DNA from 2 places in the Halobacillus sp. GSS1 genome. Region 2 is predicted to be linked to the other one. Evidence: predicted binding sites of a transcription regulator. Region 2 holds the regulator's gene; the other holds the start of a gene.

Region 1 (8,047 bases), on a different contig from region 2:
TAGGGGCGTAAGTCTGCCTGCAGACCTTCCGGTGGATCAATCTCAAAGGATTGAGGTGATTTCAGCCGATCGACAAGCTCTTGGAAAAGCTGATTTCTTTCTGCTTCACTTGGATTCAGGGCATCTTCCACCTGCAAGCTTCGTGCTGTTGAGACTTGGAAATGGTTGTCTTCTAAATCTTTCGTGCTTAAGTCAAGATCATCGACGAGTTTTTGAAAACGATCGAAGGATTCACTCGTTAAAGCCATGAGCGCACCATCAGACAGGCGGTAATACTTTTTCCGTTCAATGACGGCTTTAAGTGCTTCTGTAACATCGTCGTCACTAATGCCCTCGATAGTAAAATTGATATCGAGCCAATTGCCGTCGCTCTCCAGTTCAACCGACGTCTGCAGTTCGAGGGGGCGATCTTCTACAAGAGAACGGACCGAAGACGACAAGTAAACATCACTATGTTCTTTCAGCTTTGGTAAGTAGTGATAAAGGAATTGATCGAGTTTGTCTTCGTCCTCTATATAGACCATCTCTCCATCAAACTTGAATTCTGCAAGTTCAATGATCTGCATGATTTCCTGCTCTGTCTGTCGATCCCGTCTGACAATGGTTTGATTGCTCAATGGCTGCTCATTGAAGGGGTCGATCGTCAAGTCACCATATTGAAAGTTCACATCAAGCGTAAGTGTCCACTGTTGAAAATCCAAGTAGGTTTTAGCAACGAGCGACTCCTGCACAATTTTTTCTTGAGCGGAGCGATCAAGCTGGACATCTGCAATGGTTTCAAGTTCAGGTAGGACATACGACACAATCCCTTCCATATCATGATGGCTTACGGTGTGGCTGCCATTTGAATTATAAGGAAGGATGGTGTAAAGCGTTTGAATAACTTCCTCCTGCTTAGCATCGACGGGATAAAAAGCTCCTTGTTTATAAAGAAGGTGGTAATCCGACAGGTAATCGTAATCTTTCAAATGGTTCATGTGCATATGAAAGTGGCCTCGTTCTTCAGAAACATAAAAAGAAAGGTCCGGGAACTCCTCTTTGAAACGGATGAGTCCTACGTTTTCCCCGCGTTCCATGACCTCTGTCTGCTGCTTTTCTAAAAGAGGGAGCAGTTGGTCAGCAAGTGTGGGAGAAATTTTTAATACTTTTGGTTCGGCCGAATTCCACTGTTGCTCATAAAATTGCTCTTGTTCGTAGGCAAGCTGTAAAAGCCTAAAAATTTCTTTGTCATCAGCAGAAAAGGAGTGTTCTGCCGGGTCGTACGTGAACTTCTTAGTAATGCGGTACGCTTGATTTTTGCGGATATGATCAAGCAGCTCGCGAATGTTTTTAATCACATAGGGATAGTTTTCCCCGAGCTTCATTTCCAAGCCGAGGCTCTTAGAACCGAGAATGGATTGAAGGTGAAGGTAATATTGGATTTGAAGAGGTTTCTTCAAATCCTCCCCGCCACGATTTTCCTGACGCTGTCTGAACGCTTCGAACAAGCTGACCGCAAACATCCGGTCCTGGTTCGTCAAACCGGACTGGGATTTCCGCCCCTTTTCTGCTAGTTTCGGTGCCAGATCTTCTAATGTCTTTTCCCGGATGGCGATCAGGACGGCAGCAATATGTTTACAGGTATAATAGGTGGAATAAGCGGCACATTCGCACGTCGCTTCTACATCTTCGTCCTCAAAAAAGAAGACACGGACTTCATAGTCGTGTGTACCTGCAACGACCGCCCGCCATGAACGAATTGCGCTATTATGAGAAAGGCCGTACACTTTCCCCCGGTCGAAATATTGCTTCCCACGTGTGTAAAAAGTCTGACCAGTGATTTTCTTTATATCGTTCGGTTGTAATAAGTAACTCTGCATAACTGGCATCCTTACTATCGTTTTTTTCCTATTATAACAGGTTTCAACACCCAAAGAGAATGAGAGGGTTTAGGAAGAAGTGGAAGACCAGGTCATCCATAATCTGGATGACCTGGTACACCAATATTTGGAATGGGTTCGTATTTGTGATTGATTTTACAGGTTGGTTATGCTAACTTTCAAAGTATAATCAAAAAATTCGACGAAGGCGCTTGAGTGTGTGAGCGCTTTTTTTATGGAGTGAATCTGCCAATGTAAAACGTATATCCTACCCAGCCTAATGTATTGAAATTCTTAATAAACGGAGGATATCACGATGAGTCAAATACAAGATGAAATGAAAAAGCGCCGTACGTTTGCTATTATCTCCCACCCGGACGCCGGTAAAACAACGATGACGGAGAAAATGCTATTATTCGGAAACTTGATCCGATCTGCAGGTACGGTCAAAGGGAAAAAGTCTGGTAAGTTTGCTACATCCGACTGGATGGAAATTGAGAAACAGCGTGGAATTTCTGTCACGTCCAGTGTGATGAACTTCCCTTACAAAGATTATCAAGTAAATATTTTGGATACACCCGGACACGAAGACTTCAGTGAAGACACGTACCGTACATTGACGGCTGTCGACAGTGTTGTCATGGTTATTGATGGGACAAAAGGGATTGAGGCGCAGACGCTCAAGCTCTTTAAAGTTTGTAAAATGCGCGGCATCCCGATCTTCACTTTTATCAACAAAATGGACCGTGAAGGCCGTGAGCCGTTGGAATTGATGGAGGAAATTGAAGAAACCCTGAACATCGAAACGTATCCAATGACCTGGCCGGCAGGTATGGGTAAGCGCTTCTTAGGCGTTTTCGACCGTGAAAATGAACAATTTGTTCATTACACAGGGAACGAGGCAGAAGAATATATTCCTTACAGCGAACTTGACCAGCACCCCGAGTTGACGGAGAATGCCACGTTCCAGGAATCGGAAGAGGAAATGGAAATGGTGGCTGAAGCTGGGGATACCTTCGATATGGAAAAAGTGTTGCGCGGTGATCAGACGCCTGTCTTCTTCGGAAGTGCTCTCGCTCCATTTGGAGTGGAAACTTTCTTCAATTCATTCATTGATATGGCTCCTGAACCGGCACCGAGAAAATCGACAGAAGGTATTGTTTCTCCGGATCATGAAGAATTCTCTGGTTTCATCTTTAAGATTCAGGCGAACATGAATCCTCAGCACCGAGACCGAATCGCTTTTGTCAGAATATGCTCCGGGAAGTTCGAGCGTGGGATGAACGTGACGCTCTCCCGTACAGGAAAAACGTTCAAGCTTGCTCAATCCCAGCAATTTGTAGCTTCATCCCGAGGAACCGTGGAGGAAGGGTATGCCGGTGATATTATCGGAATCTATGATCCGAACGTCTACCGAATCGGAGATACGATTGTAACCGGTAAATCCAATTTCGAATACGATGAGCTTCCACAATTCCCTCCTGAATTATTTAAGAAAGTAACGGCGAAGAACGTCATGAAATCCAAGCAGTTCCGAAAAGGATTGGAACAGCTGGTTCAGGAAGGTGCCATTCAGTTGTTCAAGCGTTATAGATTTGAAGACTATATCATCGGAGCGGTTGGTGAGCTTCAATATGAAGTGTTTGAATACCGTATGAAGAACGAGTACAACGTAGACATTGAATTGACTCCTCTCGGCGAACGTATCCCTCGCTGGCTACAGGAAGACCAGGTTGATGAATCGCTGTTTGATGAACGAAACATGCTTGCAGAAGATCGAGAAGGCAATCCGCTTGTCCTCTTTAAAAACGACTTCTCTCTACGTTGGTTCAAAGATAAAAATCCAGACATCGAACTGATCGACTTGTTTGAAGTGAACGAATACAACCAAACGTTGAATTCCTAATAAGCGAAGCACTTTGCGTAAAAGCAAAGTGCTTCTTTTTATTGTTAAGATGGGATAAACTGGATGACCTGGTGTGGAATATATGGAATATAATTCCACACCAGGTCATCCAGTAATTGACAGCGCAAACCTGAATGCGAATGTTTGTTCGTTCGATGTTAGAATGGTAAACTGTTGTGGTAAACTAAAAAGTACGAGTATAGACAATGAACGGAGGTTTTCGTCGTGGAGGAGAAGTTTGAATTAGTTTCACAGTATTCACCTCAAGGGGATCAACCGCGAGCGATTGAAGAACTTGTTCAAGGAATTGAACGAGGAGATAAGCATCAGACATTGCTCGGGGCCACAGGTACAGGAAAGACATTTACGATGTCCAATGTCATTGAGCGGGTGAATAAACCGACACTGATCATTGCCCATAACAAAACGCTTGCTGGACAGTTATATAGTGAGTTCAAAGAGTTTTTTCCGAACAATGCTGTCGAGTATTTCGTCAGTTACTATGACTATTATCAACCAGAAGCTTATGTGCCTTCGTCAGATACATTTATCGAAAAAGATGCGAGCATAAATGATGAGATTGATAAATTACGTCACTCAGCGACCTCTGCTCTTTTTGAGCGGAACGATGTCATCATCGTTGCTAGTGTTTCTTGTATCTATGGTCTCGGTTCTCCCGACGAATACCGCAGTCAGGTGCTATCTATAAGATCGGGAATGGAAAAAGACCGTGACGAGTTATTAAGAAATCTTGTAGATATCCAGTATGCAAGAAATGATATCGACTTTCAGCGTGGTACGTTCCGGGTTCGTGGGGATTCGGTTGAAATCATCCCCGCCTCAAGAGAGGAACATGCTATGCGTGTGGAATTTTTTGGAGATGAAATCGACCGCATCCGCGAAGTCGATGTTTTGACTGGAGAAGTGATTGGTGACCGGGATCACGTCGCGATATTCCCTGCATCACACTTCGTCACCCGCGAAGAAAAGTTGAAAAAAGCGATTAAAAATATAGAAAAAGAATTGGAAGTACGTCTAAAGGAATTGCGTGACCAAGATAAGTTACTGGAAGCCCAGCGTCTTGAACAACGGACGAATTATGATCTTGAAATGATGAATGAAATGGGTTTCTGTTCCGGAATCGAAAACTATTCCAGGCACCTGACATTCAGAGAAGAAGGGGCCACACCTTATACCCTGCTTGATTATTTTCCTGATGATTTCCTCATGATGGTAGATGAGTCACACGTTACTCTTCCTCAGGTAAGGGGGATGTACAACGGGGACCGAGCACGGAAACAAGTACTGGTGGACCATGGTTTCCGCCTGCCTTCAGCCATGGATAACCGGCCGCTCATGTTCCCTGAATTCGAAAAACATATCAATCAGATCGCTTATGTTTCTGCGACCCCGGGCCCTTATGAAATCGAGCATACACCGAAAATGATTGAACAGATCATTCGACCGACCGGACTGCTGGATCCTGAAATTGACGTCCGCCCGATTCATGGACAGATCGATGACCTTGTCGGGGAAATCAATAAACGAAAAGATCAGAATGAACGCGTGCTCGTGACGACATTAACGAAGAAAATGTCTGAGGATCTGACCGATTACCTCAAAGACTTAGGGATTAAGGTTGCTTATTTACACTCGGAAATCAAGACACTGGAACGCATTGAAATCATACGTGACCTCAGGGTCGGTAAATACGATGTCATTGTCGGAATTAACCTGCTTCGTGAAGGACTGGACATTCCGGAAGTTTCCCTCGTCACCATCCTGGATGCGGACAAAGAAGGATTCCTGCGTTCCGACCGCTCCCTGATCCAGACGATAGGTCGAGCGGCACGTAATGAAAACGGTCGAGTGATTATGTATGCGGATAAGATGACAAAATCCATGCAGTTTGCGATCGATGAAACTTACCGCCGACGTGAAAAACAAATCGCTTATAACGAAGAGCATGGCGTCACACCGAAAACGATCAAGAAGGAAGTGCGTGACGTCATTAAAGCGACGAACGTTGCCGAAGACGAAGCAGGATATGATACAGGTAAGAAGCCTTCAGAAATGACCAAGAAAGAACGTCTGGAAATGATCGACAATTTGGAAACCGAAATGAAACAAGCCGCACGCGACCTCGATTTCGAACGGGCAGCCGAACTGCGTGATGTGCTGTTGGAATTAAAAGCGGAGGGATGAGAAGAGTATGGTCAGCAAACATATCAGTATTAGAGGAGCACGTGCTCACAATTTGAAAAATATCGATATCGACATCCCGAAAAACAAACTGGTCGTCATGACCGGTTTGTCCGGTTCGGGTAAGTCTTCTTTGGCCTTCGATACGATTTATGCGGAAGGGCAAAGACGGTACGTTGAATCACTAAGTGCCTATGCCCGACAGTTTTTAGGCCAGATGGACAAGCCCGATGTGGATTCCATCGAAGGCTTGTCCCCGGCAATTTCGATCGATCAAAAAACAACGAGTCGAAACCCCCGTTCAACCGTAGGTACGGTAACAGAAATCTATGACTACCTGCGTTTGTTGTTCGCCCGTATCGGTCGTCCGACTTGTCCGAAGCATGGGGTGGAAATCAGTTCACAAACGGTTCAGCAGATGGTTGACCGGGTGATGGAGTATCCAGAAAGGACGAAACTCCAAATCCTTGCCCCTGTTGTTTCTGGTAGGAAAGGTGAACACGCCAAAGTCTTTGAGCAGCTCCAGAAGGAAGGTTATATCCGCCTTCGTGTCGACGGGGAAATGCGCGAAATTTCCGAGGAAATAAATCTCGAAAAAAATAAAAAGCACTCGATTGAGGTCGTTATCGATCGGATCGTCGTGAAAGATGGAGTGGAAGGCCGACTTTCTGACTCTATCGAAACAGCGCTTAAACTTGGCGGCGGTCATACGATTGTGGATGTCATCGGAGAAGAAGAGCTGATGTTCAGTGAACACCATGCATGTCCAATCTGTGGGTTCTCAGTCAGTGAATTAGAGCCAAGAATGTTTTCATTCAACAGCCCTTATGGAGCTTGTAACCGTTGTGACGGTTTAGGCACACAGCTTGAAGTGGACATTGACCTGGTCATCCCGGATTGGGGCCGTTCTTTGAATGAGCACGCGATTGCTGCATGGGAACCACAAAGTTCTCAATACTATCCGCAGCTTCTGAAAAGTGTTTCCGATCACTACGGGATTGATATGGATAAACCATTCCGTGACCTGCCGGAAGAACATAAAGAAAAAGTGCTCTATGGCAGTGGGGAAGACAAAATCTACTTCCGCTATGAAAATGATTTCGGAAAAGTACGTGAGAACGATATTTTCTTCGAGGGTGTCATTCCGAACATTGCTCGTCGTTACCGTGAAACGAGCTCGGATTATATCCGTGAACAGATGGAGAAATACATGGCTCAAAAGCCATGTCCGAAATGTAAAGGAAATCGTTTGAATGAAGAAGCGCTCGCAGTCTTAATCGATGGAAAGCACATCGGGATCACGACTGATTATTCTGTGACTGAAGCGAAAGAGTTCTTCGAAGCTCTTGAGTTGACGGAGAAAGAAGAAACGATTGCCCGGATGATCCTGAAAGAAATCTGTGAACGCCTCAGCTTCCTCGCGAATGTGGGGCTGGATTATTTAACCCTTTCTCGTTCGGCAGGGACCCTGTCCGGTGGCGAAGCCCAGCGTATTCGACTGGCCACCCAAATCGGATCAGCCCTTACCGGCGTTTTATATGTGCTCGATGAGCCTTCCATCGGTCTTCACCAGCGCGACAATGACCGATTGATCAATACCCTGAAGCGGATGCGTGATCTTGATAATACCTTGATTGTCGTAGAGCATGATGAAGATACGATGCTGGCAGCGGATTATCTGATTGACATCGGCCCGGGAGCCGGGGCTCACGGGGGAGATATTGTCACTCAGGGAACCCCGAAACAGGTGATGAAAAGTCGTAAATCCTTGACGGGTCAATATCTTTCAGGCAAAAAGTTCATCCCTCTTCCAGCGGAACGTCGGAAGGCCGATGACCGCTTCCTGAGAATTAAAGGAGCCGAAGAGAACAACCTTAAAAAAGTGGATGCAGAAATCCCGCTCGGAGTGTTCACAGCCGTAACAGGAGTTTCCGGTTCCGGTAAAAGTACACTTATTAACGAGATCTTGTACAAGTCCCTTTCTATGAAGCTTCACAATGGCAAGCAGAAGCCAGGAAAGCATCAGACGATTGAAGGTATGGAACATCTTGATAAAGTGATTGATATCGATCAATCTCCG
Region 2 (8,047 bases):
AGGGAGAAATGTCGAGGTTCTTCCATTAATTTTGTGTTGAGAGGAGAAATTCAATGGGTTTAACAAAAGAAGAAATCTACAAAAAAATCGATGAGGAAAACGTCAAGTTTATCCGCCTTCAGTTTACGGATATGCTTGGTACGATCAAAAACGTGGAAATCCCACTAAGCCAGTTGGATAAAGCTATTGATGGCATGATGATGTTTGACGGGTCCTCCATTGAAGGATTCGTTCGTATCGAGGAGTCTGACATGTATTTGGTTCCAGACCTGGATACGTTCGTCGTTTTCCCTTGGACTTCAGAAAAAGGGAAGGTCGCACGATTCATCTGTGACATCTACAACCCAGACCAAACTCCTTTTGAAGGATGCCCGCGCTACAATTTAAAGCGTAACATCAAAAAAATGGAGAAACTCGGCTTTTCTGCTTTCAACATTGGTACAGAACCTGAATTTTTCCTATTTAAATTAGATGAAAAAGGCGAACCGACGATGGAGTTGAATGATAAAGGTGGCTATTTCGACTTGGCACCGACCGACCTTGGTGAAAACTGCCGTCGCGATATTGTCCTTGAGCTTGAGGAAATGGGCTTTGAAATCGAAGCCTCTCACCACGAAGTAGCTCCAGGTCAGCACGAAATTGATTTCAAATACGCAGATGCTGTCAAGCATTGCGATGATATCCAAACATTCAAACTCGTCGTAAAAACCATTGCACGGCAACATGGTCTGCATGCAACATTCATGCCTAAACCATTGTTCGGTGTAAACGGATCGGGTATGCACGCGAACATGTCTCTTTTCAATGAAAAGGGAAATGCTTTCTTCGATGAGAAAGGGAAGGAACAATTGTCAGAAGTCGCTTACCAGTTCACAGCAGGCATCATCAAGCATGCAACGAACTTCACAGCCGTGACAAATCCTACCGTCAACTCTTACAAGCGTCTTGTACCAGGCTATGAGGCTCCATGTTATGTTGCATGGTCCGGTCAAAACCGTAGTCCACTCGTACGCGTACCGACATCCCGTGGGTTGAGCACAAGAATCGAAGTCCGCAGTGTGGATCCTTCAGCGAACCCATACATGGCGATGGCGGTCCTTCTTGCTGCTGGACTTGATGGCGTAGAAAATAAACTGGAAGCACCTGCTCCTGTCGACCGAAACATTTACGTGATGGATAAAAAAGAACGGGAAGCGCACGGAGTGAAAGATCTCCCAGCCACTCTATATGATGCATTGGAAGAGCTGCATCAAGATCCAATCATGGTAGAAGCTCTCGGCGAGCACCTGTTCGAACACTTCATTGAAGCGAAGGAAATCGAATGGGATATGTTCCGCACACAGGTTCATCCGTGGGAACGCGAACAATATCTACAGACATATTAAATATAAAACCCTTGAAGTGGTTTACTTCAAGGGTTTTTTTGTGTTTCAAGAAGGATTCTCTTTATGATCGAAAATAAGTGAAAACTTTTCCCGTAAAAGTCATAGGGCTTGATATAAATAAAGAAAGAGGCGAGTTTATTTAACTCGCCTCTTTCTTTTAGTGTACGGTCCTGTAAAGGCCGACGACTTTCCCTAAAATGGATACATCCTGTAGCAGGATCGGTTCCATTGTTGCGTTTTCAGGCTGCAAACGAACGTGATTTCTTTCCTTGAAGAAACGCTTCACCGTGGCTTCTTCGTCTTCAGTCATCGCGACAACGATGTCACCGTTCTGGGCGGTTTGTTGTTGTCTCACAATCACCATATCTCCATCAAGAATTCCTGCCTCAATCATACTTTCACCCTGTACGATTAGTACGAATGTGTTGTCATCCGACCCTGCAAGTGTATCTGGTAAAGGGACATATTCTTCAATGTTTTCAACAGCAGTAATCGGTGAACCCGCCGTGACTTTACCGATTACTGGAGCGTAAGAAGCTTCACTTCTTGGGATGCTGTGATCTTCTTCTAATTCAATCACTTCAATGGCACGAGGTTTGGTCGGGTCGCGTCTGATGTATCCTTTTTTCTCCAATCTGGATAAGTGACCATGCACAGTCGAACTTGAAGCAAGACCAACGGACTGGCCGATCTCCCTTACGGATGGTGGATATCCTTTTGCTAAAACTTGTTCTTTAATAAAATCTAGTATTTCCTGCTGCCGCTTTGAAAGTTTACTCATAGATTAGCACCTCGTACATAGGATTATAGTAACCACATTGTACCACTTATATTTCAAAAATACAAACACGCGTTCGAAAAAACCATTGACAAGAACTTGTGTTCGTATATAATGAGAAGTAACAAACACGAACACAGGTTCTTAAGAACGTTCGTTCTAAGGAAAACGGAGGGGTTATCAATGTTTAACAAATTATCTAAGCTGGATTACACCTACATTATTCTTTTTATTGTGAGTTTTATCATTCTCTATTATTCTATGGTCACAGCTGTATAATAGAGAAAGAGAGAGGAACATATACATTGAAAGTGATTTTATATTGCAGAGTAAGTACGGAAAAAGAAGCTCAAGTGACTTCATTAAAACGACAAAGAGCTGAATTGATATCCATGGCGGACAGTCATGATTTCGAAGTTGTTGATTGTATTGAAGAGCAAGCTAGTGGTTACGATATTGAACGTGAAGGGATTTTCCGCATGCTGGAATGTTTTTCTTCCGGGCGTGCGGATGCCTTATTGATACAGGATGAAACACGCTTAGGCAGGGGAAATACGAAGATTGCTTTATTCCATCAATTAAACCGGTTGGAGATCAAGGTGTACTCCCTATCTAACCAGGGGGAGCTCCAGTTATCGGAATCGGATTCGATGGTTTTACAGATTGTCGGCATCGTAGAAGAATACCAAAGGAAGATACATAATATGAAAATACGGCGTGGGATGAGAAAAGCGGTTGAGGGCGGCTATGATCCATCCGCCAACTTATCCAATCGTGATCAGGCACCCGGACGTGAGAGAATCGAGTTTCCCATTGAGGAGGTTGTTCGGTTAAGGAAAAATGATTTGACCTTCAAAGATATTGCAGCGACTTTGAGAGGTTTGGGATATGACGTATCAAAAGCTACGGTGCATCGTAGATACAAGGAGTACCTATCGCTTGAAAAAGAAGAAGAATCACGATAATATTAGATATACGGACAAGGATCTTTGGATTTCTTGTCTTTTTCATGTTTTTACGATCCAGACTATGAGTAAAGGAGAAGGATCTATGTTATCAAAAGAAAAAATTAATCGTATAAATGAACTAGCTAATAAATCTAAGCAGGAAGAGCTCTCGAAGGAAGAAAAAGCAGAGCAGCAGAAGCTGCGCCAGGAATATTTGAAAAATGCCCGTGCATCCTTCAAAAATCAGCTTAAAGGTGTGACCGTCATTGATCCGAAAGGGAATGACGTAACTCCAGAAAAGCTTCGTCAAATGCAAAAGAACGAGAAAAAGAATTAATCCTGATCATTCGTCCGTATTCGATAAAATTTCGAATGCGGATTTTTCTTGTTTAATTCCTTGGATAAGGGGGAAATTAGGTCTGAGGCTGTGCGAAATTTTGCACAAAGCTTGTTTCGAAACGATTTTCATTATAGGATAATACATGGTACATATACCTGAAAAGAAAGGGGAATGTTGAACATGGCAAACAGCCTTGAACAAACATCAATCAATACGATTAGAACTTTAACAATCGATGCAGTAGAAAAAGCAAACTCCGGCCACCCGGGGATGCCAATGGGTGCAGCGCCGATGGCGTATACGCTATGGACTCAGTTCATGGATCACAATCCAAAAAACTCGAACTGGTTCGACCGTGACCGTTTCGTCCTATCAGCTGGACACGGATCTATGCTTCTTTACAGCCTGCTCCACCTATCTGGTTATAATGTGACGATGGACGACCTTAAGTCGTTCCGTCAATGGGATTCCAAAACCCCTGGTCACCCAGAGTTTGGTCACACAGACGGTGTAGAAGCAACTACAGGTCCCCTTGGACAAGGTATTGCAATGGCGACCGGAATGGCGATGGCTGAAGCTCATCTTTCTGCGAAATATAATCGTGAAGGTTACAACGTCGTTGACCATTACACATATACAATTTGCGGTGATGGTGATTTGATGGAGGGAGTATCACAGGAATCTGCTTCTCTTGCCGGTCACCTTGGCCTTGGTAAATTGATCGTTCTTTATGATTCCAATGATATTTCTCTTGATGGTGATCTTGACCGTTCCTTCAGCGAAAGTGTCGAAAAACGATATGAAGCTTATGGGTGGCAGGTCATCCGTGTAGAGGATGGCACGAATACAGAAGAAGTTGCGAAAGCCTTAGAGAAAGCTAAAGCAAACACTGATCAGCCCACAATGATTGAAGTGAAAACGGTCATTGGATATGGATCTCCTAACAAGTCTGGTAAGTCTGCTTCTCATGGTGCTCCTCTAGGTGAAGAGGAAGTAACAGCAGCGAAGCAGTTCTATGAGTGGGAACATGAGCCGTTCCACGTACCTGAAGAAGTTTATCAGGACTTCAAAGATAAAGTTCAGCAAAATGGTCAGGATAAAGAAGAATCCTGGAACAATCTATTGGCTCAGTACAAAGAGGCGCATCCTGAACTTGCTGAAGAGTTTGAGCGTGCGATTCGTGGTGAACTTCCTGAAGGTTGGGATCAAAGCCTTCCAACATACCAGGTAGGGGAAGACAGCCCGGCTACACGCGCAGCATCCGGTGATGCGATTAATGCTCTTTCTCAAGCGATCCCTAACTTCTTTGGTGGTAGTGCTGACCTTGCAGGTTCAAACAAAACGGCCGTCAAAGATGAAGAGGACTTCTCACGTAACAACTACGCAGGTCGAAACATCTGGTTCGGTGTTCGTGAATTTGCCATGGCGGCTGCCTTAAACGGAATGGGACTTCATGGTGGACTTAAAGTATATGCGGGTACATTCTTCGTCTTCAGTGACTACCTGCGTCCAGCTGTCCGTCTATCCGCTCTGCAGAACCTGCCGGTGAACTATGTTTTCACTCATGATTCTGTTGCTGTTGGTGAAGATGGTCCTACTCACGAACCTGTTGAACAATTGGCTTCACTTCGTGCAATGCCAAACCTTTCTGTACTCCGTCCTGCGGATGGGAACGAAACCAATGCGGCATGGCGACTTGCTTTAGAGTCTGAAGCGACTCCAACAGCACTCGTTCTTACACGTCAAGGTTTACCGACTCTAAAAGGTACAGAGGAACATGCCTATGAAGGAATGAAGAAAGGGGCATACATCCTTAGCGATTCTGATAAAGAAGAGCCGGATGCGATCCTGCTTGCTTCAGGTTCTGAGGTGCAGTTGATTGTTGAAGCTCAAGCTGAATTGAAAAAGAATGGTTACGACGTCCGCGTTGTCAGTGTACCTTCTTTCGATCGCTTCGAAGCTCAGCCTAAGGAATACAAGGAACAGGTATTGCCTTCTTCTGTCCGCAAACGTCTGGCAGTTGAAATGGGTGCTTCATTCGGTTGGGACCGTTATGTAGGTCTTGATGGTTCCGTCATCGGAATTGACAAGTTCGGTGCTTCTGCGCCAGGAAATACTGTGATTGAGAACTATGGTTTTACAGTAGAAAACGTAGTCAAGCATGCGGAAAACTTAATGAAATAAACTAGAAAGAAGCTGCCTGTTTCTGAGGCAGCTTCTTTTTTGGCTGAATAGTGAGATCGTAGGAATAACCATTTTCGGTTTCCCTGCTCTGTGTGATATAATATTCATAAGAATGATTGTTGTCTCTGTTACGGTCACCTGTCATAGCAGATAATCCTCCATTTCAGGGTGTTACTGCTTATTCAAATTGACGGTTGATCCTATAGTAGCGTTTGGTCTATAGTCTTATTGAAACGACTATTGTATTCTAAAGAACGTTTTACTATACTGTTATGGGAGACAACACGAAGGAGGAAGACGAAGTCATGACATTGGGGATCGTTTGGGTTATCATCATTGCTTTATTGACTCTTGTCGGTGGTGCAGCTCTAGGCTTCTTCATCGCAAGAAAGTACATGATGAACTATTTGAAAAAAAACCCGCCAATTAACGAACAAATGTTGCGCACATTGATGATGCAGATGGGCCAAAAGCCTTCACAGAAGAAAATCAATCAGATGATGCGTTCAATGAACAATCAAATGAAATAATGACACAAAGCCTTCTTTCCTAAACGAAAGAAGGCTTTCTCTATGCGGACTTCCTGAGATGTTCACAAGATAAACATCGTGTTAGTCCTGAAGCTCTGATACAATAAGAGGCGACTATGAATGAAGGTGTGATGATTGAATGGATGTGAATCTCTTCCTTGCTTTCGGAGCAGGTTTTTTATCTTTTATATCCCCGTGTGTATTTCCTTTATATCCTGCATTCCTTTCCTACATTACCGGGATGAGTGTGCATGAATTAAAAGAAGACAATGGGATGCTGAAAAGAGCAAGTCTGATCCATACGGTTTTGTTCTTACTAGGATTTACAACGATCTTCTTACTATTAGGGTTTTCAGGATCGTTTTTTGCACAGTTTTTCATACAATATGAATCCGTGATCCGTCGTTTGGGATCCATTCTGATTATTTTCTTCGGATTTGTCATTATTGGGGTGTTCAACTTTGATTTTTTAATGAAAGACCGGAAGATCACTTTTAAGAATAGACCCTCTGGGTACATAGGCACGTTTCTTATTGGTCTTACATTCTCACTCGGTTGGACTCCTTGTACAGGTCCAATCCTTGCTTCTGTCCTTTCGTTGGCCGCGGATTCTCCGGAGCTTTTCTTAGTTATGATGCTGTCTTATTCTCTTGGTTTTTCCATTCCTTTTCTAGCCCTGTCCTTCTTCATTGGGAAATTGAATTGGATTAAAACTCATAGTACGGGAATTGTTAAGATAGGTGGGTATATCATGATCCTCGTCGGAATTGCTCTTTATTTTGACTGGATGACTATGCTGACCTCGTACCTTGCCGGAGTCTTTGATTTCCAAGGGTTCTAAGCCGTGGATTTTAATGAGCATTTATATTAAGATGATACTAGAGAAAAAATAAAGGAGCTTTTTTATGACCCAGACCAACGATATTATATTAAGAACTACGACCACACTAATCGCCTTTATCCTGCTAGGGTTTTCCGTTTATTTATTTTTTGCTGGACATAATGCTCCAGGTGGAGGGTTTATTGGTGGTTTAATGACAGCTGCGGCCATTATCCTCATGTACATGGCCTATGGAAGTAAAGCGATGGAAAAGATCCTTCCGATTAATTTCCGTTTTCTGATTCCAGTTGGATTGATGGTAGCGGCAGCAACCGGGATTGGTGGAATGGTGTTTGACGCACCTTTCCTGACTCAAACGTTTGCTTACTTTCAACTGCCGATCCTTGGCAAAACAGAACTCGCCACGGCGCTTCTGTTCGACCTCGGTGTTTATCTAGCTGTTGTTGGCGTAACCATGACGATCATTTTGACCATTGCTTATGACAGGGATTAAAAGGGGAGCATGTAATGGCTAGGGTATTAATTGTAGATGATGCCAAGTTCATGCGGGTAACTTTAAAAAACATCCTGGAAAAAGGACATCATGAAGTTGTAGGGGAAGCCGATAATGGAAAAGAAGCGGTTGAGAAATATGGTTCGCTTCGACCAGACCTGGTTACGCTGGATATTACAATGCCGGAAATGAACGGCATTGATGCCCTAAAAGAGATCCAACAGGTTTCTAATGAAGCAAAAGTCATCATGTGTTCAGCGATGGGGCAGCAGAAAATGGTCTTAAAGGCTATTGAATGTGGAGCGAAAGACTTCATCGTTAAACCCTTTGATGAAGCTCGGGTCCTGGATGCCATTGATCTTGTGTTGAACTGATATTAAGGACAGAGTAGAAAGAGTGAATCGTTATGTTTTGGTTAATTGCAAGTACCATTGTCGCTGCTGGGATGGCAACAGCGATGATCTTCGTCCGGTTGCGGGCGGCTAAAAAACCCGCAAGTGTGAAAAAAATCATTCTGCCGCCTTTCATGATGAGCACAGGGGCTCTCAT

The links. Region 2 encodes LexA, which represses DNA repair genes until DNA is damaged. Its sites were predicted from a motif close to CGAACATATGTTCG; they were not measured.
Region 1: a site for LexA is predicted at 3,903-3,916, ahead of uvrB (excinuclease ABC subunit UvrB). Genes of this name have one in related genera too.

What each region holds. Positions count from the first base shown of each region.
Region 1 is NZ_JAFLHE010000012.1:13,858-21,904, reverse strand. It holds gene J0K78_RS16525 (DEAD/DEAH box helicase) at 1-1,859, opposite strand, end outside; gene J0K78_RS16520 (peptide chain release factor 3) at 2,176-3,765, shown strand; gene uvrB (excinuclease ABC subunit UvrB) at 3,991-5,970, shown strand; gene uvrA (excinuclease ABC subunit UvrA) at 5,978-8,047, shown strand, end outside.
Region 2 is NZ_JAFLHE010000001.1:312,547-320,593, forward strand. It holds gene J0K78_RS01560 (MerR family transcriptional regulator) at 1-29, shown strand, start outside; gene glnA (type I glutamate--ammonia ligase) at 54-1,385, shown strand; gene lexA (transcriptional repressor LexA) at 1,543-2,166, opposite strand; gene J0K78_RS01575 (YneB family resolvase-like protein) at 2,469-3,128, shown strand; gene J0K78_RS01580 (DUF896 domain-containing protein) at 3,214-3,447, shown strand; gene tkt (transketolase) at 3,631-5,634, shown strand; gene J0K78_RS01590 (hypothetical protein) at 5,636-5,779, opposite strand; gene J0K78_RS01595 (YneF family protein) at 5,940-6,164, shown strand; gene J0K78_RS01600 (cytochrome c biogenesis CcdA family protein) at 6,304-7,005, shown strand; gene J0K78_RS01605 (Na(+)/H(+) antiporter subunit B) at 7,070-7,498, shown strand; gene J0K78_RS01610 (response regulator) at 7,513-7,872, shown strand; gene J0K78_RS01615 (CcdC family protein) at 7,905-8,047, shown strand, end outside.